2 regions of the Bradyrhizobium sp. USDA 4502 genome follow, and region 1 is predicted to be linked to the other one. Evidence: predicted binding sites of a transcription regulator. Region 1 holds the regulator's gene; the other holds the start of a gene.
The links. Region 1 encodes PhoB, which activates phosphate uptake and scavenging genes when phosphate is short. Its sites were predicted from a motif close to TGTCATNNANCTGTCAT; they were not measured.
Positions count from the first base shown of each region.

Region 2: ACVW1B_RS20915 (UDP-2,3-diacylglucosamine diphosphatase) is a predicted target of PhoB. The motif match lies at 2,802-2,818, and genes of this name have one in related genera.

Region 1 is NZ_JBSSGF010000001.1:6,746,840-6,754,026, forward strand. Features, by position in the region: gene ACVW1B_RS31540 (Hsp33 family molecular chaperone) at 1-791, opposite strand, end outside; gene argF (ornithine carbamoyltransferase) at 1,002-1,928, opposite strand; gene ACVW1B_RS31550 (aspartate aminotransferase family protein) at 1,928-3,136, opposite strand; gene ACVW1B_RS31555 (GcrA family cell cycle regulator) at 3,625-4,137, shown strand; gene ACVW1B_RS31560 (IS4 family transposase) at 4,393-5,496, shown strand; gene phoB (phosphate regulon transcriptional regulator PhoB) at 5,729-6,439, opposite strand; gene phoU (phosphate signaling complex protein PhoU) at 6,585-7,187, opposite strand, start outside.
Region 2 is NZ_JBSSGF010000001.1:4,480,863-4,488,049, forward strand. Features, by position in the region: gene ACVW1B_RS20905 (threonine/serine dehydratase) at 1-820, opposite strand, end outside; gene ACVW1B_RS20910 (glycosyltransferase family 4 protein) at 878-1,969, opposite strand; gene ACVW1B_RS20915 (UDP-2,3-diacylglucosamine diphosphatase) at 1,966-2,778, opposite strand; gene thiD (bifunctional hydroxymethylpyrimidine kinase/phosphomethylpyrimidine kinase) at 3,096-3,893, opposite strand; gene ACVW1B_RS20925 (Lrp/AsnC ligand binding domain-containing protein) at 4,089-4,334, shown strand; gene ACVW1B_RS20930 (c-type cytochrome) at 4,456-5,385, opposite strand; gene ACVW1B_RS20935 (CHRD domain-containing protein) at 5,551-5,973, shown strand; gene ACVW1B_RS20940 (c-type cytochrome) at 6,080-6,526, opposite strand; gene ACVW1B_RS20945 (xanthine dehydrogenase family protein molybdopterin-binding subunit) at 6,630-7,187, opposite strand, start outside.

The sequences.
Region 1 (7,187 bases):
TAGAGCAGCCGCTCGCCGGACAGATCGGGATCGATCAGCTCGACGTCCTCGACGGTCGAGATCAGCGACTGGCCCTCGACCCAGGCGTCATCGTCCGGCACGCTATGCGTGGCCGTGCCTTCCGGCGCATCGCCGGGATGCAGATCGGCCTGCTTGGCGCGCTCGGGCGCCTTGGGCAGGAATTGCAGCAGGATGCCGCCGGCGCGCCAGCGCAGCTTGCCGCCTTCGCCGCCGCGCATCTCCTCGCCGACCGCAAGCCGCACCCGCGTCGGGATCTGCTCCGAGCGCAGGAAATATTCGTGGGCCGCCTCTTCCAGGCCGCCGCCGTCGAGCGCGACCAGTCCCTGGTAGCGGCTGGTGTTAGAGCCCTGATCGATGGTCATCGCAAGGTGGCCCTTGCCGAGCAGCTCGCCCGAACTCTGGCCATTCTTGAGGCGCGATGCGTCGTAGCGCGCATAGGCGCGCAGCCGGTCGGGCGCCTGGAAATCGACGATCAGGAGCGAGACCGGACCTTCGGTCCGGGTCTGCAGGATGAAGCGGCCCTCGAACTTGACCGACGAGCCGAGCAGCGTGGTGAGCACGATCGCCTCGCCGAGCAGCTTGCCGACCGCGGGCGGATAATCGTGCTTGTGCAGGATCTCGTCGAGCGCGGGGCCGAGCCGGGTCAGCCGGCCGCGCAGGTCCAGCGCGCCGACCTCGAAGGCCAGCACGGCATCGTCGACCGGAACCGCTGATGGCGCGCGAACCGGCGCCTCGGGCGTGATTTTGATGTCGGGGGATTGTGAAACCATGGCGCTCTATCTGGGGTCTCGGACCATGAAATAAAGGGGTTCACTAACGCGGATATCTCCGTCGTCCCTGCGAAAGCAGGGACCCATAACCACCGATGTGAGCTGCTGCATCAAGCTGGTGCCCCAGCCTTCGCAACAATTGACAGCGGTGGTTATGGGTCCCGGGTCGCGCTTCGCTTGCCCGGGACGACAACGCTTACTGATCTACGACTACGCGACCGCGTCGAAACACCAGGCCAGAATGCCCTTCTGCGCATGCAGGCGGTTTTCCGCCTCGTCGAACACCACGGATTGCGGCCCGTCGATCACCTCGTCGGTGACCTCCTCGCCGCGATGCGCGGGCAGGCAGTGCATGAACAGTGCGTCCGGCTTGGCGAGCGACATCAGCTTGGCATTGACCTGATAGGGCCGCAGCACGTTGTGGCGGTGCTCGCCCTCCTTGTCGCCCATCGACACCCAGGTGTCGGTGACGACGCAGTCGGCGCCGCGCACGGCGGCTTCCGGATCGGTGCCGAGCATGATCGGCGCGCCGGTCGCCTTGATCCAGTCGCGCATCGGCTTTTTCGGCGAGAGCTCCGGCGGGGTCGCGACATTGAGCTGGAACTTGAATCGCTCTGCGGCATGCGCCCAGGAGGCCAGCACGTTGTTGTCGTCGCCGGTCCAGGCCACGGTCTTGCCCTCGATCGAGCCGCGGTTTTCCTCATAGGTCATGAGGTCGGCCATCACCTGGCAGGGATGCGAACGCCGGGTCAGGCCGTTGATGACGGGAACGGTAGCGTGCGCCGCGAGCTCGAGCAGCGCGTCATGGTTGAGGATGCGGATCATGATCGCATCGACATAGCGCGACAGCACGCGCGCGGTGTCGGCGATGGTCTCGCCGCGGCCGAGCTGCATCTCGGCGCCGGTCAGCATGATGGATTCACCGCCGAGCTGGCGCATGCCGACGTCGAACGACACCCTTGTGCGGGTCGACGGGCGCTCGAAGATCATCGCCAGCGTCTTGCCTTCGAGCGGCTTCCTGCCCTTCTCATGCGCCTTCAGCTTCGCCTTCATGGCGGCTCCGGCGGACAGCATGTTGCGCAGCTCGCCGAGCGGCAGCTCGTTGATATCGAGGAAGTGACGGACCGGCTTGCTCATTATCCAGCCGCCTTCTTCGGCTGCGCCGCCGACAGCACAGAGCAGGCGCGCTCGAGCGCGATGATCGACTGGTCGATCTCGGGCTCGGTCACGATCAGCGGCGCCAGGAACCGCACCACATTGTCGCCGGCGCCGACAGTGAGCAGCTTCTCGTTGCGCAGCGCTGCGATCAGGTCGCCCGACGGCACCACCGCCTTGACGCCGATCAACAGGCCCTCGCCGCGCACCTCCGACAGCACGCCGGGATAGCGGTCGACGACGGAAGCGAGCTTCTGCTTGAGCAGCAGCGACATCTTCTGCACATGCTCGAAGAAGCCAGGTTTCAGCATGACGTCGAGCACGGCATTGGCGGCGGCGACCGCGAGCGGATTGCCGCCGAAGGTCGAGCCGTGCGAGCCGGGCGCCATGCCGGCCGCAGCCTGCGCGGTCGCCAGCACCGCGCCGATCGGAAAACCGCCGCCGAGCGCCTTGGCCAGCGACATCACGTCCGGCGTGACGCCGGTGCGCTTGTAGGCGAACAGCTCGCCGGTGCGGCCCATGCCGGTCTGCACCTCGTCGAAGGCGAGCAGCAGGCCGTGCTCGTCACACAGCGCGCGCAGTGCCTTGAAGAACGCCTGCGGCGCCGAGCGCACGCCGCCCTCGCCCTGCACCGGCTCGATCAGGATGCCGGCGGTGTGCGGGCCGATCGCCTTCTTCACCGCCTCGATGTCGCCATGCGGCACCTGGTCGAAGCCGTCCATCGGCGGGCCGAAGCCTTCGAGATATTTCGCCGAGCCTGTCGCCGCCAGCGTGCCCAGCGTGCGGCCGTGGAAGGCGCCCTCGAAGGTGATGATGCGGTAGCGCTCGCCATGGCCCTTGGAGAAGTGATAGTGGCGGACCAGCTTGATCACGCCCTCCATCGCTTCGGCGCCGGAATTGCAGAAGAACACGAAGTCGGCAAAGCTCTGCTCGCACAGCCGTGCGGCAAGCACCTCGCCGTCCGGGCTCTTGAACAGGTTCGACATGTGCCAGAGCTTGGTCGCCTGTTCCTGCAGCGCCTTGACCAGATGCGGATGCGCGTGCCCGAGCGCGTTGACCGCGACGCCCGAGGTGAAATCGAGATAGCGGTCGCCGTTGGTTGCGATCAGCCAGGCGCCCTCGCCGCGCTCGAAGCCGAGATCGACCCTGGCGAAGACGGGGAGCAGATGCGACGTGGCAGCGTTGGTCATGGCGATCACTGACGGTTTTTAAGCCGACAATTGCCGCTGCGCCTTGACGCCAGCGCAGCAACGGCCAGCTTCGGAAAACAAAACGGCCGCCTTTGCGGGCGGCACGTGGCGGGCATTCTATGCTGCGGTCGGTAAGTGTCAATCGCCACGAAGTGGCCTTCCTGCAATGCGAAACGAGCGCAATCTGGAGCATTCCGGTGCGGTGGAAAAGCCTCATGGCAATGCTTAACTGTGTGGGAACATGTGGACGCACGGCCGCGGACTCTTGCGCCAGAGTCACGCCATATTGTAGCGTTTGGCCTGTCGGGTACGACATCTCGTGCGGCGGTACTGGACCCTCTAAGTAGCCTTTGTGTCTCGCGTAAACGTTCGGGCGCAACACCGTGCCCGGCGAGGGCTAAGGGATTCTGGCCGCAGGGATATTTGTCCAGATTGGCTCGCAGCGCCGCTCCAATGATTGGCCGGCGCTACGCGAAGGGAAGAATGCGATGACTGTATTGACCTGGTCCGACGATCGCGTCGAGCAGCTGAAGAAACTCTGGGAGTCCGGCCTGTCGGCCAGCCAGATCGCGGCGGAACTTGGCAATGTGACGCGAAACGCCGTGATCGGCAAAGTGCATCGGCTCGGCCTCTCCGGCCGCGCCAAGGCACCCTCCACGGCCGCGCCGCGGCAGCGCAAGGCTCGCCCGGCCCAGCACATGATGCGGGTGGCGCGTCCGGTCTCTCGCGGCAACACCGCGCTGGCGCACGCCTTCGAGGTCGAGATGGAGCCCGATCCGATCTCCTACGACAATGTGGTGCCGATGAGCCAGCGGCTCTCGCTGCTGGAGCTCAACGAGGCCACCTGTCATTGGCCGGTCGGCGATCCCTCGAGCCCGGAATTCTTCTTCTGCGGCGGCAAGGCGCTCGCCGGCCTGCCCTATTGCGCGCATCACTCGCGCGTCGCCTACCAGCCCGCCGCCGATCGCCGCCGGCCGTCGGCGAAACCGCAGATCAAGTGAGCACTCGGGAAAACGACGGAAGACCTCAAAAACAAATCCCCGCGAAAGCGGGGATTTTTTTGTGTGATGCGTAGCCCATTACATCACCGGCGTCGTCCCGGCGAAAGCCGGGACCCATAACCACTAATGCGTGTTGTTAGAAAGCCGTCTGGCCGCGTGCCGATTGCACTGGCCGCGGCGTATGGGTCCTGGCTTTCGCCCATAGGCGCTAAAATAGGATTTGCGCCTTGGATTCGCTTGTGATTCCAAGATGGAATGGCACACGAATCGCTTGTGAACAAAGATTGGGCGCGCGTTGTCGCCCGACTTGGCGGAGCCGAGGCTCTGAACATTAGCGCGCGCAAGACGAAGGCGTTTGTCCGTCCGCGGGAGATCAGCAATGCGGTCGACTTGCTGCGCCTGATCTTGGCTTATTGCCTTGGTGAGAAAGGGCTGCGGTTGACGGCGGCATGGGCCACGTCGGTTGGGCTTGTCGATATCTCCAACGTGGCTCTGTTGTATCGCTTACGTCAGTGCGGAGATTGGCTGGCAATCTTGGTCGAGCAGGCGCTTGCCGCCGCGGCGCCGAAGGCGAGCCGCGGTCGTCTGATCCGTATTGTTGACGCCACGACGGTCCCCAAGGCTGGGACGAGCGGCAGGAACAAGAACGCAGTGTGGCGTATCCATAGCGCGTTCGATCTTCCGCAGGAGCGCTTTGGTCACTTCGAACTGACCGATCAGCGAGCGGGCGAGACGCTGGATCGGATACCGGCGGTTGCCGGTGAGATCCGTCTTGCCGATCGCGCCTATCTGCAACCGGAGCGCATGGCGCATCTCGTCGATGCCGATGCGGACTTCGTGATCCGGGCCGGCTGGAAGAGCGCGCGCTGGCTCGATGCCGAAGGTAATCTTGTTGACCTCACTGCCGAACTGCGCAACGCCTCGGCGCGTGGCCTGATCGATCGGCCGATTTGGATAAAGCGCAAGTCAGGTGCGCCGCCGCTCGCAGTGCGTCTGGTTGCCGCGAAGAAGCCGGCGCAAGCTGCTGCGGCTGCGCGACGCAAGGCGCGCCGGACTGCACAAAAGGGAGGTCATCAGCTCTCCAGGCAAACACTTGACGCCGCAGATTGGGTGATCCTGGTGACCTCACTCAGGCCAGAGGACTTCACGACTGCAGATATCCTCGCCCTCTATCGGCTGCGATGGCGCATTGAGCTCGGCTTCAAGCGGCTGAAAAGCCTGATTGGCCTGAAGGGACCTCCCGGAACCGACGAGCGGTCCGCCAGACCCCATATCCTCGCTCATCTGCTGATCATTCTATTGCTCGAGCCGCTCGTCGACGAACTCGAAGACTCTCCCCGCTTGGCCGACGCCGCCTGACCCACCCAGTGACGTGGCGTCTGCTGCGCCAGCTCGTAGCTTCGCTACGGCAAGCGATCATTCCACAGCCCGCAATCGCTCTACTCTGCAGAGCCAGTCACGCTCTCCGGCGACATCTACGCGAGCCACCCAGACATAAGCGCCACTATCAGACTATGATCAAACTATCTTAGCGCCTATGGGCTTGCGCCGGGACGACGCCGTGTTGCGGTTTATGAATGCCGCATGGCCGTTACGGCTGTGGCTCGGCCTTGGCAAAGCGGTCGTCGAGCGCGTAGCCGGCGCCGCGCACGGTGCGGATCGGATCCTGCTCGCGGCCCGGATTGAGCAGCTTGCGCAGGCGGCCGATATGCACGTCGACGGTGCGCTCATCGATGTAGATGTCGCGGCCCCAGACGCTGTCGAGCAGTTGCTCGCGGCTGAACACGCGGCCGGGATGCTCGAGGAAGAATTCGAGCAGGCGATACTCGGTCGGCCCGAGATCGATCGGACGGCCCGAGCGCGCCACGCGGCGCTTCTCGCGGTCGAGCTCGATGTCGCCATAGGTCAGCACGGTCGCAAGCCGCTCCGGGCTGGCGCGGCGCAAGAGGCCCTTCACCCGCGCCAGCAGCTCCGGCACCGAGAACGGCTTGACGATGTAATCGTCCGCGCCGGTGGCAAGCCCGCGCACGCGCTCGCTTTCCTCGCCGCGCGCGGTCAGCATGATGATCGGAAGCTGCTTGGTCTCGGGCCGCGCCCGCAGGCGGCGGCACAGTTCGATGCCGGACAGGCCCGGCAGCATCCAGTCCAGCACCACGAGGTCGGGAACGCGCTCCTTCAGCCGTGTATCCGCATCGTCGCCGCGCCCCACCGTCTCGACATCGTAGCCTTCCGCATCGAGATTGTAGCGCAACAGCGTCGTCAGCGCTTCCTCGTCTTCGACTACCAGAATGCGTGCGCTCATCGGTCTAAGTTCTTTCTCTGTGGTGATCCGTTGCCCAGACGCAAACCGAAACGCTTACTTCCTTGAGCATAGTCCCCGCGGAAACGATTTGTCGCGAGGATCATCCAGTTTCGCTCTTGCCGGTTCCGTGCTTGCCGATCATGCCTCAGTTGCCCGGCACCGTGGTGGCAAAAGTGGTCATGTCCCCCTTCGGGCGCTTGTCGGTGATCTGCTGGCCCTCGATCATGTAGAACACGGTCTCGGCGATATTGGTGGCGTGATCGCCGATCCGCTCGATGTTCTTGGCGCAGAACATCAGATGGATGCAGAACGAGATGTTGCGCGGATCTTCCATCATGTAGGTGAGCAGTTCGCGGAACAGCGAGGTGCAGATCGCATCGACCTCCTCGTCGCCCTTCCAGACGTTCATCGCCGCCGGCAGGTCGTGCGCGGCATAGGCGTCGAGCACCGACTTGACCTGCGACAGCACGAGGTCGGTCATGTGCTCGAGGCCGCGGATCAGCTTCAGCGGCTGGAAATCGCTCTCCAGCGCCGCGACGCGCTTGCCCATGTTCTTGGCGAGGTCGCCGATCCGCTCGAGATCGGTGGCGACGCGCATCGCGCTGACGATCTCACGCAGGTCGATCGCCATCGGCTGGCGGCGCGCGATCGTCAGCACCGCGCGCTCTTCGATGTTGCGCTGCAGATTGTCGATCTCGATGTCGGCGGCGACCACGCGCTTGCCGAGCGCGACGTCGCGACGGATCAG
Region 2 (7,187 bases), 2.3 Mb from region 1:
CGCCGACCTCGTCGTCGGAGGCGCTGACGCCATTCGCGAGCAGCTTGCTGTTGATGGCGAAGGTCAGTTCGCCCGGCATCATCGCCATCAGCGCATCGCAGATGGTGCGCGGCGCAACCGCATGCGCCTCGCGATGGCCGACCTTGAGCGAAAGGGCATGATCGTCATAGCCCGCGGGCTCGGCGACGATCACCTGGGCCTGCGGATATTTCGCCTTCACCGCGGTCGCAACGCCCGCGATCAATCCGCCACCCGAAGCCGGCGCGACCACGATGTCGGGCGTCAGTCCGAGCGCAGCCATGTCCTCGGCGATCTCGCGGCCGGCGGTGCCCTGGCCCGCGATCACGAAGGGATCGTCGTAGGGGCGCACCAAGGTCGCGCCGCGCTTGCCGGCAATGCCGTTGGCGATCGCCTCGCGGTCGTCGCGATCGCGGTCGTAGAGCACGACTTCGGCGCCATAGGATTTGGTGCGCTCGCGCTTGGTGATCGGCGAGTCCGCGGGCATCACGATGGTCGCCTGCATGTTGAGGATCTTGGCCGCCGCGGCGACGCCCTGGGCGTGGTTGCCCGAGGAGAACGCGACGACGCCGCCGCTCCGCTTGTCCTGCGGGATCGAGGCGAGCTTGTTGAAAGCGCCGCGAAACTTGAACGATCCGGTCCGCTGCAGCATTTCGGGCTTGAGGAAAACCTGGCTGCCGACGCGTTCGTTGAGAACGGGGAAGGTCAGGAGCGGCGTGCGCACCGCGAACGGCGCGACCACCCTTGCGGCGGCATCGATGTCCGCGGCAGCGACGGGTGGATTGAGAACGGTGTCCGTCATTCGCGATTTGTATCGCGGCGGGGCGCAGCCCGGCAAGACGATTTAGCGTGAGTTTGTCTAGTGCGAGATCGGCTGGCTGGCCGGCAGGGCCACAAAATGGTGCTCCTCGGCACCGAATTCGAGCGCCTCCCCCTCGCCGTCCGGCGGCGCGGGGCGGACGTTCATGCAGCGATCGATGAACACCCGGGCCGACGCCTGCCAGGTGTGGAGCGCGGCAAAATCGACGCAGGCCTGCCGCGGGATGCTGAGCGCCTCCAGGCAGGCATGGCGCAGATCCTCGTCGAGCACGCCGACCGGCGCCGCGCCGATCACGTCGCGGGGACCGGTGACCGGAAAAGCGGCAACCGGCAGGCCGCTCGCCAATGCTTCAAGCAGCACCAGACCAAACGTATCGGTACGGCTCGGGAAAACGAACACATCGGCCGCGGCGTAGATCTCAGCCAATTCTTCCCCATGACGAGCACCGAGGAACACGGCGTCCGGATATTTCCGCTCCAGCGCCGCCCGCGCCGGGCCGTCGCCGACCACGACCTTGGTGCCGGGCAGATCGAGATCGAGGAACGCCTCGAGGTTCTTTTCCACCGCCACCCGGCCGACGCTGAGATAGACCGGCTGCGGCAGGCAGAGATCGACGTCGCGCGGATGGAACAGTGAGGTATCGACGCCGCGCGACCACAACACCACGTTGCGGAAGCCGCGTTGACGCAACTCGGCCGCCAGCGCCGGGGTCGCCGCCATCACCGCCCGGCTCGGCCTGTGGAACCAGCGCAGCGCCCGCCACACCCAGGCTTCCGGGACGGGCGTCCGCGCCGAGACGTATTCGGGGAAGCGGGTGTGGAAGCTCGTCGTGAACGGCAGGCCGCGCTTGCGGCAGTAGCGGCGAACCGCAAGCCCGATCGGGCCCTCGGTCGCGATATGGATGCTGTCGGGCCGCGCCGCCTCGATCAGACTTGCGACCTTCGCCCGGTACGGCAGCGCCAGCCGGAGATCGCGGTAGCTCGGCATCGCGAAGGTGCGGAATTCGTCCGGCGTGAGAAAGCTCACCTCGACGCCGAGCGATTTCGCCGCCGGTGCCATCATGGTCAGCGTGCGGACAACCCCGTTGACCTGGGGATGCCACGCATCGGTCGCGACCAGGATATGCGTCATGCAGCGCGTGCCGTCACTCGCGGAACTGGCGCGATCCGGCGCACCGGGTCGGTCCAGGTGATGATCTCGAAATGGCCGTCCTCATGCTCGGCGAGCGCGGTGCAGCTCTCCACCCAGTCGCCGCAATTCATGTAGCGGATGCCGTGCTCGTCATGGATCGTCGCGTAGTGGATGTGGCCGCAGATCACGCCGTCGCAGCCGTGGCGCCGCGCCTCGCCGGCGAGCGTCGCCTCGAACGCGCCGATATAGTTCACCGCCTTCTTGACCTTCAGCTTGGCCCATTGCGACAGCGACCAGTACGGCACGCCGAACATCTTGCGGAAGAAGTTGACGAAGCGATTCATCTGGATCGCGAAATCGTAGGCCTTGTCGCCGAGATGGGCGAGCCAGCGCGCGTTCTGCACCACGAGATCGAAAATGTCGCCGTGGATCACGAGGTAGCGCTTGCCGTCGGCGCCGGTGTGAACGGTGTTCTCCACCACGTCGATGCCGCCGAAATGCGTGCCGTAATATTTGCGCAGGAACTCGTCGTGGTTGCCCGGGACGTAGATCACCTTGGCGCCCTTGCGCGCCTTGCGCAGCATCTTCTGCACGAAATCGTTATGGGTCTGCGGCCAGTACCAGTTCGACTTCAGCGCCCAGCCGTCGACGATATCACCAACGAGGTAGATCGTGTCGGCATCGTGAGCGCGGAGGAAGTCCAGCAGGCGGTCGGCTTGCGAACCGCGGGCTCCGAGATGGACATCGGAGATAAACAAAGTGCGAAAGTGCCGCTCGGGACTTTCTTCACTCAAGGAGTCACTTCCCATGCCTGTGCACCTAACAGATTCCTGTGACAAGGCGATGACGACCCCCGCGACCCAAGGCCCCACAAACAGTTAACGAGAATCAGCAGCACGCCCCCTTCCCTGCGGATAACAGCAGCGTGCGACAATCTGGCGACATCGGCGGTCGAGGCTGTGTGGAAGAGGCGTTGTGTTGCCAACATATTGCGGCGGAACCTGCGCGCAGCCGAAGCAGCGAAGAACGTAGCCCGGATGCAGCGAAGCGCAATCCGGGTGTCGCATCAGCGGATGGAGCGCCCCGGATTGCGCTGCGCTACATCCGGGCTACGAGGCTACTAGCGTCAATAGTACTTGTGGAAGTGATGCACCGGTCCGTGACCGTGTCCGACGGCGAAGCGATCGGCTTCGGCGATTGCTTCGGTGATCCAGGCCTTGGCGTTGCGCACGGAGGTCTCCATGCTCTCGCCCTTCGCGAGCCCTGCTGCGATTGCCGAGGACAGCGAGCAGCCGGTGCCATGCGTATTCGCGGTCGCAATCCGCGGCGCAGCCAGCGCGATGCTGCGCTCGGCGTCGATCAGATAGTCGATGCTCTCGGCGCCGTGGCCGTGGCCGCCCTTGACCAGCACCGCGCGACATCCCATCGCCAGCAATCGCCTGCCTTGTCGCTCGACGTCGGCCTCGCTTGAGGCGACCGGCTCGTTCAAGAGCGCCGCCGCTTCCGGCAGGTTCGGCGTGATCAGCGAGGCCAGCGGAAACAGCAGGACCTTCAGCGCGTCGACCGCCTCGGCGGCAAGCAGCCGATCACCCGAGGTAGCGACCATCACCGGATCGAGCACGACATGGCGCGGCGCCCAGCGCCTCAGCCCATCGGCGATCGCAGCGATCGTGTCGGCCTGCGCCACCATGCCGATCTTGACCGCGCCGACCTCGAGGTCGGAGAACACCGCATCAATCTGGGCGGTGACGAATGACGCGGGCACCGGATGGATGCCGCTGACCCCCGTGGTGTTCTGCGCGGTCAGCGCCGTGATCGCGGAGGCGCCATAGACCCCGAGCGCGGCAAAGCTCTTGAGGTCGGCCTGGATGCCCGCCCCGCCCGAGGAGTCCGAGCCGGCAATGGTGAGCGCGACCGGCGTCATCTTGCAGCGCCAGTGGTTGATACGAATGAGACCATCACGAACAAGACCATGGCCTGTCCTAGCCCGGCCGCCGATCGGCAGCAAGTTCGCCTGACTTTACCGCAAGTTGGCCTCGCCTTGACCCCTTGCCTCGCCCCCTTGCCTTGGCCGCCCGTTTTGGGCCTATAGTCGCGGAAATCCCCGGAGACGACTTTGATGGTTCCTTTCTTCGTCCAGATCAAATGCAAGCTCGGCCAGTCCTACACCGTCGCCAACGCGCTGGCGGAGGCCGAGATTGCGTCCGAGATCTATTCCACCGCGGGCAACTACGACCTCCTGGTCAAGTTCTACGTCGACCACGACACCGACATCGGCCATTTCATCAACGAGAAGGTTCAGGTGATCCCGGGCATCCAGGACACCCTCACGATCATCACCTTCAAGGCGTTCGGCGCGAAGTAGGACGCGCCCGCGAGAGCATGATGAGATTAGGTCGAGCTTGAACGGCGTCGAAAGTTCACCTCTCCCTTGGGAGAGGTGAACCGAAACCGCGGCGAGCCGATTCAACCAAACCCATCCCGCTTTACGATTCCTTCTCCTTCTTGACCGGCTTCGGCGGTCCCTCGACCGGCGGCAGCGACTTGATGTACTCGGCGATCGCGTCGCGGTCGGACGACGACAGTTGCGAGGTGTTGCGGATCACGCGCACCATCGACCCACCGGCGCTATCGCCGTCCGGCATCTGGCCGCTCTCGAGAAAATAGGCGATATCCTTCACACTCCAGTCCGAGATCCCCCTCGGCGTGATGTTGGGCACCCAGCCTTCGCCCTCCGGATTCGGACCACCGGCGAAGCGCTGCGCGGTGACGATGCCGCCGAGGACGTTGCGCGGGCTGTGGCACTCGGCGCAATGGCCGAAGCTGTTGACGAGATAGGCGCCGCGGTACCAATGCGCCGAGCGGCTTGCATCCGCGATGAACGGCTTGCCGTTCATGAACAGGAATTTCCAGACCCCGACGTTGCGCCTGATGTTGAACGGAAACGGCAAATCGTGGTCGCGCACCTTGCCGGCGACCGGCGGCAAGGTCTTCAGATAGGCGAACAGGTCGCGCACATCGCTGACCTTGGCGTGCTGATAGGACGGGTACGGAAACGCCGGGAAATAGTGCGCGCCCGATGGCGAAGTGCCCTTCATGACTGCGGTGACGAAATCGGCCTCGCTCCAGCGGCCGATGCCGTCGTTCGGGTCGGGCGAGATGTTCGGCGCATAGAAGGTACCGAACGGCGAGGTGATCGCGAGCCCGCCGCCGAGCCTCGTGCGGTCGTCCTGCTTCGGCACGGCATGGCAGGAGGAACATCCCCCGGCATTGAACGTTGTGAGGCCGTTGGCCAGGTCAGGCTGATAGGCAGGCAGCGCGTCGGCGGCAACGGTCGCGGGGATCGTCAGCCACCAGAACACGCCAAAGCCGATTACGCCGGCCAGAATCGCCAGGAGGAAAATTCGTCGCAGCATTCACCGATCCGTCATTGGTCGCGTCAGTTCATGGACCAGTATGATGGCAACCAGTCGGACAAGCTCGCATCAAATTTGCCGCACCCACGATCATTTGGGGAATAAATCCGAAAAGCTGCTGTTTGAAGATTGCAACCATCCTGTGCCGTCAAAGGGGAGAGAACCATGTCGAACAAGACCTTGCTTGCCACGCTGACGCTCGGCGCCGCCATCGCCTTCGCCGGTCCGGCCTTTGCCGAGAAGTTCACGGCGAAGCTGGATAGCAAGAGCGAAGTGCCGCCGAATACCAGCACCGCCACCGGCACCGCCGACATCGACTACGATGCCGCCAGCAAGAAGCTGAGCTGGAAGCTGACCTATTCCGGCCTCTCGGGTCCGGCCACTGCCGCGCATTTCCACGGCCCCGCCGAGGCCGGCAAGAATTCCGGTGTCGCAGTCGCGATCCCGAACGCGACGTCGAGCCCGGTCGAAGGCAGCGCCACGCTGACCGACGCGCAGGCCGCCGATCTGCTCGCCGGCAAGTACTATGTCAACGTTCACACTGCGGCCAATCCGGGCGGCGAGATCCGCGGCCAGGTGACCAAATAACAAGTGACGAAGTAATCGTTCGCGACGCAACGCCAACAAGAAACGGCCGACACAAAAAAGGGCGGACGCCCTAAAGCGTCCGCCCTTTTCGTTGATGGAATGGCGATCAGCCCTTCTTGACGCGATAGGTCTCGTGGCAGCCGCCGCACTGCTTGCCGATCACGCCCAGCTCGGCCTTCAGCGTATCGACGTCCTTGATCTTGCCCTTGGCATCGGTGACGACCTTCGCGAAGCTCGCGGACTGCTGCGCGAAGCCCGCCTTGTCTTCCCAGATTTTCGGCGAAGGGGCGTAATCGCCTTCCAGCTTGACGCCTTTCATGCTCTCGGGGAACAGCGTCGGAAGCTGCTTGGCGGTATCCTCGAACTGGGCCAGCGCGGCATTGACGGTCGCCTGGTCGTAGGGCTTTTCGCCCTTGATGATCGCCGACAGCGCACCCGCATTCTTGCCATTGTCCTTCATCATGGCCTGGGTCTTCTTGACTTGATCCTGCTGTGCAACGACTGCACCGGCACCGAACGCCAGCACCGCAGCAACGACGACAATCCGCTTCATCGGCAAAACCCCTCAATTCCGCTCTGTCCCGGTCCGCGATCTGCGGCCGGCCTGGTTTGCAAAACACCGCAGGCGGAATCTTCATTCCGCCTGCGACAATTTATCAGAGATTATGGCGGCGCTGCGCCTCGCGGATCGCGATCCAGACCCGTTCCGGCGTGGCGGGCATGTCGATGTGGTCGATCTTGTACTCGCGATGCAGCCCCTCGACGATCGCGTTGACGACCGCCGGGCACGAGCCGATCGCGCCGGCCTCGCCCGCGCCCTTCACGCCCATTGGGTTGGTCGTGCAAGGCACGTTATGGGTCTCGAACACGAAGGACGGCCCGTCGGAGGCGCGCGGCAGCGCATAGTCCATGAAGGTGCCGGTGACGAGCTGACCGTCGGTCGGGCTGTACACCGCCTGCTCCATCAGCGCCTGCCCGATGCCCTGCATCGCGCCGCCGTGAACCTGGCCCGCCAGCATCAGCGGATTGAGCGTGACGCCGAAATCGTCGACGATGACGTAGTTGATGATCTTGATGATGCCGGTGGCGGGATCGATCTCGACCTCGGCGAGATGGGTGCCGTTCGGATAGGTGCCGTCGACGCTGGCGAAGGTCGCGCTGGCATTCATCTTCGACGTGTCGCCGCCCGGTCGTTTGGCGAGATCGGCAAAGCT